DNA from 3 places in the Anaerotignum propionicum DSM 1682 genome. Region 2 is predicted to be linked to each of the others. Evidence: riboswitches for the same ligand, from Rfam matches in the RefSeq annotation. Region 2 holds a riboswitch; each other region holds the start of a gene.

Region 1 (4,227 bases), 190 kb from region 2:
GCAATAGAAATCAGCTTAATCTTGCCTGTCTTTCCGTTGACAGAGGCAATCAATATGGCATCCGAGCGCCCTTTGTTCTCTTTATTCTGAGAATCAATGCCATATAATGCAATATTCATAATTCCCTGATTCCCATATACACTTAAGTTCTCATTTACCGAAAGAGAACTTTCATCTACGCTTTGGCGGTTTAATCCTCCAACCATGTACATGAAAATTCCGTACAAAATTGCCAATACCCCGCAAAGTCCCATCAAGGTAAACAATAATGTTTTAAAATACAACCTCCATAATTTCTTATCCATAAGGGGAAAAACGTCCTTTCTACAAAAATCGTCACAGTCGTTTTTTCATTATATTCCTCTATGGGAAAAAAAACAATGAAAATTCTATTAATACGCCTATTGGTAACAAATAACACTTAGGGCGTGGCTTTTGTTCAGCCACGCCCTTATTTCCCCCAAAGAGAAAATGTGTAATGATTTAAATTGTAAAAGACAAATCCTATGTTATAATTTAGATACATTCATTTTAGCGAGGTAATCCTATGACCAGAGAAAAAATAAAATCAGTACTACTCCTTACAACAATTGCAATACTACTTGTCACCAAATTTATGGAGCACAAAAGCATAACCATCGCTTTACCTATCACAGACATAGCCATGGTAATATTGATCGTACTAACCCTGTTAAAAAATAATAGGTAATAAAAGAAGATGCTTCGGTTTATCAGATATCTTCTATGCCTATTTTTCAATTGCCTTTTTCCCTATGCCTTACACACTTTTTCAGTCTTTCACTTCGTCCCAAATCCCCGCTTTGTTGTACAGCTCATAAAAGTGGTTTGTTGGGCCCACACCCTTGCCGATTTCTAAGCTATGTTCAATTGCCACGGTAATATATTTTTTGGCAGTCTCCACTGCCTCCTCAACACTTTTCCCCTTCGCCAAATTTGCTGCAATGGCAGAGGATAAGGTACAACCTGTGCCATGAGTATTTTTCGTTTCAATACGGTCTGAATGTAACAGAGTAATTTTTTCTCCATCAAACAATAAATCTGTGGCATCGTACTCTAAGTGACCACCTTTGATTAATACATTTTTTGCCCCCATGGCAAAAATTTTTCTTGCCGCCACCTCCATAGAGGATAAATCGTCAATTTTCATGCCTGTAATTACCTCTGCCTCGGGAAGGTTTGGTGTTACCACATAGGCCAAGGGAATCAAACGCTGAATCAACGTATCCTTCGCTTCGGGTTGCATCAAATCAAAGCCGCTTTTCGAAATCATAACAGGGTCAACCACAATATTTTTTGCTTGGTGCTCCAGTAGTTTGTCGGCAATGGCATGAATGGTCTCAATTTGAGATACCATCCCTATTTTCACAGCACTCACAGCGATATCAGAATAAATAGCATCTATCTGCCCCCGAATAATCTCAGGGGTAATGTCCTGGCAGCCAAAAACCCCTTGGGTATTCTGCACCGTCACCGCTGTAATGACACTCATGCCATAGGTTCCTAAAGCCGAAAAAGTTTTCAAATCTGCCTGTATGCCTGCGCCCCCACAAGTATCCGAGCCTGCTATTGTTAAAACGTGCTTCATTCTATCAACCTCCAAAAGATTAAGATGTTTTTGAGACTGTCTTTACAAAATAAGCGGATTGCAATAGTAAAACTGCCACTATACTACCCCCGAAGGAGCTTAGTAAAAAAGCAGGAACGTAAGCCAATGCACCTACTGCTTTTCCCATAGTAAAAATAGCAATGGGTACTGCCAAAAGTCCGCCTAAAACCCCTGTACCAAATACTTCTGCCACCGCCGTTAAATAATTGTTTTTGGTTAATTTATATATGTATCCTGCCAATAGTGCCCCAACCATGCTGCCCGGGAATGCCAATAAAGATCCTGTTCCCATAAAATTTCTGAGCAAGGAAATACAAAAAGCATTTACCACACCATAAGCAGGGCCTAAGAGGACAGCAGCCAAAATATTCAGCGTATGCTGAATAGGGAAGCACTTAGAGGCCCCAACAGGTATGTAAATCAAGTTCCCTGCCAGTACACCAATGGCGATAAACATTGCTGAAATTGTAAGCTTTCTTGTTTTCATGATAGATTCTCTCCTTTTTATAGTGTGACCAAGGGTTTCTATCCCGATACAAGACTTTCCCATCCAGAAAGCGTCCCGAGAAAACAAGGTATTTTTCATAAAAAAGCGCAGCCACGATTTCTCGTTTGCTGCGCCTGATTTTGAAGTATAACGCTTCCCTACGCTGGTATAATCCAGATCAGGTAGAAAGGGTAACAAGCTGCTTGCTTGATTCTCAGCCGAACACGGCACCCCCAGCAAAAATATGATTCGTTTCCATTACAAAGTAGCACGTTTTACACCCCTTGTCAAGGGTATCCTTCTTTATGTACCCAAGCCCAAAAGTTGAGTCATTGCGGTCAAAGGCACATACACCTCACCATCCACCAAAATAGGATAGATTTTTGTTTCATTATTATTATAGAATAAACGGAACTTTGTTTTTTCCATAATTAAATTTCCACTGTAATTCATCAGAAGTTCATTTCCCAAAGATGAAAATGACCTTCCTGAGGTTAGATTCAGATTACCATTTTGCCTATCCAACTGTACATCAAATTTCTTCCCAAGGGTTGCAAGTTGACGTAAAGGTACATAGTCCTCGTTGAAAATTTTAAGGGTATCTAAAGTAACTTCCCCATTTCCCAAGGTGACAATTTTATTCTCCACCTTTCGGCTATCGGAAAGGCCAATCCACTTTAATTCATAAGGTTTGATGCGGTCGGTATAAATTCCGTCTACCTCCAAAGCCAATAAATCTTGAAACTGCTTATAACGGTTAATGGTATGGGCATAAACTTTGATTCCCTTTGCATGAAGGGTATCAATCACGTCCTTTGTGACACGGGCATTCTCAATGGTTACTGTGCCAATACCCTTTGCTTCGCAAAATTCTGCAATTTTGGGATAATCGGGATAATAATTTAAATAGAGTGTATAAATCCATTCTTGGAAAGGATAAATCTCCTTCACCCAATCATACATTTCTTCGTTATAAATCTGGGGAATAATCCGATTCAAAATTTGAGGCTGTTCCATAGCCTCCGCAATTTGCTTCAAATCCTTAAATTGCTTTTCCACAGTGGCCTTATCTGTATCCTTTGTGTCTGTAATTAAATAAACATCTGGATATTCCACCATTAAGCTTAATACATCCACAGCGGTCAGCGGTGTCTGGTCAAAGCAAATTTTACTGCTTTGAAACGTATTTCGATCCATCACTAAGGGTGCCTTCGCCTCCTGTTCCAAGCGGTAATAAGAGCCATCAGCTTCAAAATCATGGCGGGCAACCAAAACTCCGTCAGAAGTATAGGTAAAGTCTACTTCCATGGCACGAAATCCACTTCCCCACGACTCCAAAAAGGCTTCCTTTGCATTTGTTTCAATTTTACCTCGGGATTCACCCAACGCGTGGGCAACCAAAGGGTTTCCATCCTGCCATCCTGCAAATGCCGTCAAGGAAAAAGCAGAACTCAATATTGCTCCCAGCGTTGCCAACACCATTCTTTTTGCAAACATTTTATTACCTCCTAGTAAAGACGATGGGAGTATTTTTTTATAAAAAATATCAAAATATCTCCCTTCGTGCTAAATTTCAGATAAAGTCTAGGGTGCCGGCTAAGCCGACACCCCTTCTGAGGAATTTTATCTCATTTTATTCTTCGTCTTCGTCCTCAAATAAGTCATTAAATGCGGCAGAAACCTTGTCGAACAATTCATCTTCTTCGATGACCTCCAACTCGATCTCTTCACCAACTTCTTTGTATTCGTACAGTAATACGGTTTCATCTTCCAAAGGCATTAAGGCAATAAACTGCTTGTCCTCCACACCTTCAACCTCAAATACACCCAGAATGCCGCATTCCAATTCAGTATCATCATCCAATGTTAAAAACATTGTTTCCAATCCCATTTCTTCGTGTTCGTGGTCATGTTCGTGATCGCATCCACATCCGCATCCGCATTTGTCACTCATATTCAGTACCTCCTCAAATAAATCTTTTTTCCTATCTATCATACCCTATTCTAGGCGTTAGAACAATTATTTTTTTTGGTTTTGTAATTTATTTTTAGCTTTTTCTGCCTGTTTTTTTGCTTTTTTTGCAAAAAAACCTAATTCCTCTTTTTCAGGCTC
Region 2 (4,227 bases):
GTCATTAAAATTGTGACCAAAACCTTACTCCAAATAGAATATCCAAACCATAGGATAAACAAAGGTGCGATGGCCGTAGTGGGTATGGTCTGGGACGCCACAATCACGGGATATAGTGCCTTTTCCAGCTTTGGGTTCCAATCCATAGCGATGGCCAGCAATAACCCAAGAACTACGGAAATTAGAAGTCCAAGAGCAGTAATTCCCATGGTTGCAGGCAAATGCACCGTAAACAGAGGCACTCTCAGCTCCCAAAGGCGTACTAAAATACCTGTAGGCGAGGGTAATATGTAAGCCGCATCAATTCCCATGGCAACACCTTGCCAAAGCATTAATAAAATCAGCACCAACAGCGCAGAAGGCATGTTTTTTTTCATAAGCTCACACTCCTTCTCAGCTTTCCAATGAGACTTTCTTTTAATTCTACAATCTCCGCCTTTTTCAAATCCTCACGATTTCTGGGATAGTCCAAGGGTACTTCAATGCATTCCATTTCCGTAAATGGTCTGGAATCCTGTATGATATAAACTCTCTTTGCCAAAAAAATGGCCTCCTCCACATCATGGGTGATAAACAAAATCGTTTTATGATAATGCACCCACTGCTGTAACAACCACTCCTGCATTTCTACTCTTGTGAGGTAATCCAGCGCGCTAAAGGGCTCATCCAACAAAAGCATATCTGCCCCTGAAAGGAGGGTTCTTGCGAAAGCCGCTCTCTGCTTCATTCCCCCCGATAAATCCTTAGGAAATTTTTTGGCATACTCCAGCAACCCAACCTGAGCCAAAACCTTCTCTGTCCTTCTGCCCTGCTCTTCTACAGATACCTTTGCAAGCTCCATGGGAAGGCAGACATTTTTCTCAATACTGCGCCATGGGAAAAGCAAGTCTTTTTGGGGCATAAAGGCACTATAGTTCTTTATGGTTTCAATCGGTCTTTCGTCTACCAAAATTTTTCCTTCGTCGGGTTTTTCTAGTCCATTTATCAAACGAAAAATGGTGCTTTTTCCACATCCACTGGCGCCGATGATTGCCACCAACTCACCATTTTCCACTTGGAAAGACAATTTCTCCATCATTCCCAACTCATCCTCTGGATATCGAAAGGATACTCCTTCAAACCGCAGCATCACGCCACACTCCTTTTTAGTCCCCCATGTTCATATGGTAGGCCATCTCCCAAAAATCTCTTTCGTATCGGCAACAATTTAAAAATATTTCTTTTAAATATGCTTCCTTTTTTGCAGAAATATCTGCTCCAAATTCATTCACAGCGTCTATAATTTCTTCCACACCACGAACGTATTCCTCGGATGAATAGCCTCTGACCCATTCACCATAAAGGGGATGCTCCATAGCACCGGGGATATTTTTGTGATGCTCTCCTATCATTTGATAGCTCCATGCGCAGGATAATACCGCTGCTAGTACATCCAAAATATCTCCCTTAAAAGCAACCTCCAGCATATAAGAGGTATAGGACTGATTGGCCAATGCCGTTTTTGTTTTGGCAACCTCCTCCTCGGTAATGCCCAAACGATTCATATAAATCTTATGTACATCCATTTCTCCATCCAGCGTGTCATGCACCATACAGGCAAAACGGCGCATAAGCCCTTCATCTTCAGCCTTTACAACACCCAAAGCAAAAACCTTTGCATATTGCAGTAAATAGCGGTAATCCTGCACCATATAAAAGCGGAAACGGTCCTCCCGCAAAGTGCCTTCTCCTAACTCCTTTACAAAGGGCTGTTCCAAATATCCATTCCAAATATATTTAACTTCTTCATACAACCTATCTGTTAATTTCATTTCCCTCCACCTTTCTAGTTCATTTTTGCAGGGCAAAGCCTATTCTTGCTTTTTCATCTGCCCTGCCATTGCATTACCTTGGTTCTTAAGGCTTACAAAAATCAATTTATCCATTGTTTGAGATTATCCGTCATCCTCCAATTGGATGAAAAGACTCCGATTTACAAAATAAAAAAAGTCTCTCCCCAATTGGGAAAGACCTTGCGCTTTCAAATATAAATTGCTTCCCTCCGTTGGTTCTAACCACATCAAGTTCAAAGGGTTGGAAAACGAATTCCTCTCAGCTTCAACGAATCAAAGCACCCCCAGCCTTATTTATTCAGTTGTATTGTACCAGTATAGTATAAATTTACAATCTTGTAAATAAAATTATCTTCGGTTTTGAAAAATAAGCAAAACGAAAGATTTGGAAAAGCTATTATTTTGCAAAACAGCCGAAAATTTGGTCTAAAAAAGCCTTTTATTTTCTTCCGTCGCCCGATTGAATATTGCATATAAATCCGTTATACTTTAGGCTGTATACAAAAAGATTACTCCCCCTTTACGAAAAGAGGTATTTATATGATGGATGATAATTTACTTTTAAAATTTGCTTTGGATGCGGGAGAGCTTATGCTTGCCAGCGGTGGCGAGACCCATCGGGTGCAGGATACTATGCATCGTATCTTATCGGTCAGTCACTCCACAGGAGTGGAGGCTCTGGCAATGAGCACGTTTTTGATTGTCAGCATCCCAAGTAAAAAATCAGGCTCTCTTACCTTAACCCGAGGGGTATATAATCGTTCTGTAAACTTTGGAAAAATTTGCTCTGTCAATGAAATCTCAAGAGCCTTTGTTTCAAGGCAGATTACCTTGAAGGAAGCAGCGAAACGGTTAGAAAAAATCAGTCATACCTCTGCCTATCGCCCAATTTCCCGTATTATCAGCTCTGGTGTTGCCTGCGGGGGGTTCACTCTGGTTTTAAATGGCAAATTGATTGACGCCCTAGCCGCCTTTTTGTTTGGTATTCTCATTGGTATTTTAATCAATCATAGCGGAAAAACAAAATTGCCCAGTTTTTTCACCTGTCTCATTGGCGGGTTTATTGCCGGGGCGGGTTCCGTTATTTTTCAAAGATTCGTACCCTCAGCGGGAACAGATATGATTATTATTGGCAGCATCATGCCTATGCTGCCCGGCATGACAATGACCAACAGCATTCGGGACATCATGGAAGGACACTATATCAGCGGCACCTCCAAGATGGCAGAAGCTTTATTGATTGCCTTCGCCATTGCCGGAGGCGTTGGCTTTGGCATCACCACAATGGGGCACTAAGGAGGAGAAAAAATGGCGTTTCATATTATATTATTCCAAAGCTTTATGTCCTTTTGCGCTTGTGTTGCCTTTTCCGTTGTTTTTAATGCACCAAAAAAGGAATTGGTTTACTGCGGTATCTCAGGTTTTCTGGGGTGGTTTTTCTATGCTGTCCTATCGGTATACATCAGTCCTACTATGGCCACCTTGGTTTCCTCTGCATTGGTTACGGCGTTCTCTCGTTTTGCCTCCTATCACAGGCAAGCGCCCTCTACCTTATATCATATTCCAGGGATCATGCCCATGGTTCCCGGTACTGTGGTCTACAACACCATGGCTACAGCCTTAGGGGGTATGATTTTGGAAACCTATTCTAACATTTTACTAGGATTAAAGCTGGCGGGAGCCATTGGAGCTGGGTCAATCTTAATTTTGGCGCTACCCTACTCCTTTTTTGAGATTATTCCAAGACGAAAAAAGAAGGTCAAGGCATAACTAAGGTCAAGACCTCGAACTTCCAGAAGATATAAAGGCCAAGACCCCGAGGGCTTTGCCCTCGAACTCCTACAAGGGTTTCACCCTTGACCCATTATTTAAGGGGCAGACGATGTCTGCCCTTTTGTTCTTTAAAATTAAATAATATTATTACTTTATTTTTAAAAAAAGAAAAAACCGCATGTATATGCGGTTTTTATAAACTTTTTGGTCTTGCTTTTTTCAAAAAGCAAGTGGGGTTTGGGGCAAAGCCCAAGGTCTTACAACTCACGCCTACCCTCTAAAGCACGGGATAGGGTAATTTCATCAACATACTCTAAGTCTCCGCCTACGGGTACGCCGTTGGCAATTCTGGTAACCATAACGCCTAAAGGCTTTAAAAGCTTGCTGATGTACATGGCAGTAGCCTCCCCCTCCACATTGGGGTTTGTAGCAAGAATAACCTCTCTCACCGTATCATCCATGCGGGTAACAAGCTCCTTAATGCGGATATCCTGAGGCGTCACCCCTGTCATAGGCGAAATTGCTCCATGCAAAACATGGTATACTCCATGGAACTCCTTGGTACGCTCGTAAGCCGCCATATCCCGTGGATCCTCTACAACCATAATCACACTGTGGTCTC
Region 3 (4,227 bases), 1.6 Mb from region 2:
GCAAGATAGAGACATCTCTGCCTGAGGATATTTTCTTTGTAAATAATACACATGAAGTGCGCTGGCAAGGGCATCCTTTCTAAAATCCGAAAGACCCAGCAAAGCAGAGAATCCCACGCCCCGCATACCCCCTCTAAGGGCACGTTCTTGGGCATCAAAACGATATGGCCAAACACGCTTATGCCCACAAAGATGAATGGTTTCGTATTTCTCTGGGTCATAGGTTTCCTGAAACACAGTCACGTAGTCAGCGCCACATTGATGAAGATATCTATATTCGTCAGTATTAACGGGATAGATTTCCAGCCCAACCATACGGAAAAATTTTCGTGCCAATTTGCATGCCTCACCAATATAGGCCACATCACTCTGACTACGACTTTCCCCAGTAAGAATCAGAATTTCCTCCATCCCACTTTCTGCAATCACCTTCATCTCATGCTCAATCTGCTCCATAGTCAATTTTACTCGTTTGATGTGATTGTAGCAGTTGAAACCGCAATAAACACAATAGTTCTCGCAATAATTTGCAACATAAAGTGGCGTAAAAAGATACACTGTATTACCAAAATGCTTGCTGCTTTCCAGTCTTGCTTTTTGAGCTAACTCCTCAAGGAATGGCTCTGCCGCTGGGGATAGCAAAGCCTTGAAATCATCCAGGGAGCAAGTCTCATGCTCTAGCGCCGTTTTTACATCAAATGCAGTATATTGGGTGTAATCATAGGAATGCATCTGAGTCATAACATCTTTGCAGATGTCGGACTGAATTTGCTCCATCCCGGGTAAATACTCCATGTGGTTTTTACGATAAGATGGATCAGTTTCCAACAAATGTTTCTTTTCAAGGGCAGATTCAGACAAATGCTCTGAATCTACAAAAAATTGATTTTCCATAAAATTACCTCCTAGTTATGTAGGAAACCCGTCAGTGGATCGGAAGGAGATGCCCCTCGTACAAGGACTCTGCCAAGACCGGAGAGATACGCCTTGCGTCCTGCTTCGATTGCCTGTCGAAATGCAGATGCCATCATGGGGAGATTACCCGCTGTGGCAAGGGCAGTATTCGCCATAATTGCAGCGGCGCCCATTTCCATTGCCTCGCAAGCCTGAGAGGGTCTGCCTATGCCAGCGTCAACAATGATGGGAAGGTCAATTTCTTCAATTAGAATCTGAATAAACTCTTTTGTTACAAGTCCTTTGTTGGAGCCAATGGGCGAACCCAAGGGCATAATGGAAGCAGCACCGGCATTCACCAAATCTCTTGCTACATTTAAATCCGGATACATATAAGGCATAACCACAAATCCTTCTTTTGCAAGAATCTCTGTGGCCTTGATTGTCTCCTGATTATCGGGCAACAGATATTTGGAGTCTCGCATAATTTCGATTTTCACAAAATTTCCACATCCCAGTTCTCTTGCAAGTCTGGCAATACGCACCGCTTCCTGGGCATTTCTAGCTCCCGAGGTATTGGGCAATAGCGTAACGCCCTCCGGAATGAAGTCTAAGATATTTTCCTGTTCCTTGGTGTTGGCACGGCGAACGGCAAGGGTAATGATTTCCGCACCGGCATCTTTTACAGCCGCTTCGATTAAATTTAAAGAATACTTGCCGGAACCCAGAATGAATCTGGATTGAAACGCCTTACCTCCGATGGTCAGTTTATCGTTTGATTGCATTATGTATACCTTCTTTCTCAATTTTAAACTTCAAATTTTCCTCCAAGAATACGCAGAACCATATGAGCCTGATGTGCGGCACATAACATAACACGGGAGGAAAAAAGTCCAATATTATCAGCCACATCGCTGACTTCATCTCCGCAGAGATAAAAACAGTTTGTTACCCTTCTTGTATGAATGTTATTTGCTGAATCAATCCCAGCCATTCCGGAAGCTGCAATCAGATATTTCTCCGGCATCTTTTCCAGCACACCGTTTACCAACAGAGCTTTTGCTTCGGCTACATCAAAGGCTTCGCAAATGATATCTGCCCCCTGCAATAACTCCTGAAAATTATTTTCGTCAATTCGTTGGGTATAGGTTGTAATAGCAAGATACGGCGAAATTTCCTTTAAATTGTCAGCAAGGGCTTTGGTTTTGAAACACCCAATTTGAGATGCTTTATATTGCTGGCGGTGAAGGTTGGTAATATCCACTTCATCAAAATCAATCAAAATCAGCTTACCCACCCCTGCACGAGCAAGAGAGACGGCGATATTTGAGCCAAGTCCTCCAAGCCCACAGATTGCAACGGTTGCTCTTGCAAATTTATCCTGCAGGTTCCTTCCATTTCGATTATCAAGAGCCTGCCGCATTTCATCCTTTGTTGGAATGCCGTTCAATTCAACCACCTCCTACAAAACTAACAACTTCAATCACATCACCCTTTTTTAACTCAACTGTGCCATAACTCCCTTTGGGAACGATTTCACCATTTCTTTCAACGGCAATCCGTTTGGAATCATAGCTTGTCGTAGACAAATACTCCATCAGAGTCTTTCCTACAACTTCATGGAATGTTCCATTGATTTTTACCATGGCTTAAAACCTCCTTAATAAAAATAAATTAAAAATGGGAAGTTACCTGATTGGCAACTTCCCATAAAATTTAAACTCAGTCGTCCCTACGTTGGCATTATCCAAATCAGGTTAATGGGTCGAAGGTCATACCTTCCTCTCAGCCTGTTTGGATGTAAACACCCTCAAGCTCCCCTTATTTAATTGTTATTCACAATAATACTACGATATATAGCATTTCGCAAGAAAAATATTAAATTTTTTTATTTCATAATAATTTCTGATGAAAGTTGGTGAATACAACGAAAACCATTTCACCTTATGTACCACCAACCTTAGATAAAAGAAAGAAACATTCGTTGGAGTGACGAGAAAATTTGAAAGGCCACAACTTTCGGAGTTTTCACAGATATTTCAGAATCCAGATTTAATGAATCTATAAACCAAATTGTTTTTCATGTCATCTAATTGAGTTAACATCATCCTATATGTGAAATCTCTCAGCATAGACTACAAAATTTATTGTAAACCTTTTTAATTCATTAAGTTGACAATAGCAACTGTTCTTATTATACTTTTTCCAATAACTAACTTTTGCAAGAGGTAGCTGCGTCACCCAAATCACCAATCTAATTTCTCCATAGAAAGAAATGAAAAATTTCAACGTTGAAATCTGAATTACGTAGAGAAATTGACTAGCATCATAAAAAATTTGAAGGAGCATCTTAATGATAAAAAAACAGTTCTCAATAAAATCTATGATTCTGTGTGCCATTTTCACATCTCTGACTGCCATTGGGGCATTCATACGTATCCCAGTTCCCATGGTACCATTCACGCTACAATTCCTCTTTACAATGCTGGCGGGGCTATTATTAGGGGGAAAACGCGGTTCTATCAGCGTCCTTCTTTACATCATTCTGGGTCTTTTGGGACTGCCCATATTCGCAGAGGGTGGCGGTTTGGCTTATATTCTCAAACCCAGCTTCGGATATTTAATTGGTTTTTGCGTCAGTACGCTTGTTATCGGAAAGGTTGGGAGAGACTCCCCCATCCCTTCGTTTAAAAGGCTGCTTATCGCTAACTTTATAGGTCTTTTTATCGTTTATCTTTTTGGAATGGCTTATTATTGGTTGATAAGCACATTTTATCTAGGTACAGGTATTGGCCTATGGCCTCTGTTTCTATATTGTTTCCTTCTTGCAGTTCCGGGGGACATCGTGCTTTGCATTCTAGCTGCAATATTGGCCAAAAGGCTAATCCCTGTTTTACATAATCTAAAATTGGAGGTATAAAATGGAGTACATTTCAGAATTAAAGGAAAAGGTGTTCAATAACTCTCTCATAACCAAAAAAGAAGCACTGGCTCTCTATGATGCTCCACTGGAAGAGTTGTGCCAAGCCGCAAATGAGATTCGCATTCATTTTTGTGGTTCTGCCTTTGATATTTGCACCATTATCAATGGAAAAAGCGGTCGTTGTTCAGAGGACTGTAAATTTTGCGCCCAGTCCGCCCACTATCACACAAAGATTCAGTCATACTCTATGTTGAGTACAGATACCCTTTTGACTGAGGCAAAATACAATGATATAAACGGAGTTCTGCGATATTCCATCGTTACATCCGGAAAGGCACTGAATGATGCAGAGCTAGATTCCCTGTGCGAAAGCGTGCATATCATTGGAAAACAAACTAAAATTTCCGTCT

What was found. Region 2 has a riboswitch for thiamine pyrophosphate ahead of tenA (thiaminase II). Riboswitches for the same ligand answer to the same signal wherever they lie in the genome.
Region 1: another riboswitch for thiamine pyrophosphate. It lies ahead of thiW (energy coupling factor transporter S component ThiW); the one in region 2 lies ahead of tenA (thiaminase II).
Region 3: another riboswitch for thiamine pyrophosphate. It lies ahead of thiS (sulfur carrier protein ThiS); the one in region 2 lies ahead of tenA (thiaminase II).

The regions. Positions count from the first base shown of each region.
Region 1 is NZ_CP014223.1:3,019,098-3,023,324, forward strand. Features, by position in the region: gene CPRO_RS14250 (LCP family protein) at 1-305, opposite strand, end outside; gene thiD (bifunctional hydroxymethylpyrimidine kinase/phosphomethylpyrimidine kinase) at 791-1,606, opposite strand; gene thiW (energy coupling factor transporter S component ThiW) at 1,626-2,114, opposite strand; TPP riboswitch at 2,253-2,359, opposite strand; gene CPRO_RS14265 (glycerophosphodiester phosphodiesterase family protein) at 2,418-3,611, opposite strand; gene CPRO_RS14270 (DUF1292 domain-containing protein) at 3,748-4,068, opposite strand.
Region 2 is NZ_CP014223.1:86,339-90,565, reverse strand. Features, by position in the region: gene CPRO_RS00415 (ABC transporter permease) at 1-377, opposite strand, end outside; gene CPRO_RS00410 (ABC transporter ATP-binding protein) at 374-1,129, opposite strand; gene tenA (thiaminase II) at 1,146-1,811, opposite strand; TPP riboswitch at 2,020-2,128, opposite strand; gene CPRO_RS00400 (threonine/serine exporter family protein) at 2,373-3,128, shown strand; gene CPRO_RS00395 (threonine/serine exporter family protein) at 3,141-3,602, shown strand; gene recR (recombination mediator RecR) at 3,863-4,227, opposite strand, start outside.
Region 3 is NZ_CP014223.1:1,649,119-1,653,345, forward strand. Features, by position in the region: gene thiH (2-iminoacetate synthase ThiH) at 1-894, opposite strand, end outside; gene CPRO_RS07755 (thiazole synthase) at 906-1,679, opposite strand; gene thiF (thiamine biosynthesis protein ThiF) at 1,703-2,353, opposite strand; gene thiS (sulfur carrier protein ThiS) at 2,346-2,540, opposite strand; TPP riboswitch at 2,606-2,726, opposite strand; gene CPRO_RS07770 (biotin transporter BioY) at 3,248-3,814, shown strand; gene bioB (biotin synthase BioB) at 3,816-4,227, shown strand, end outside.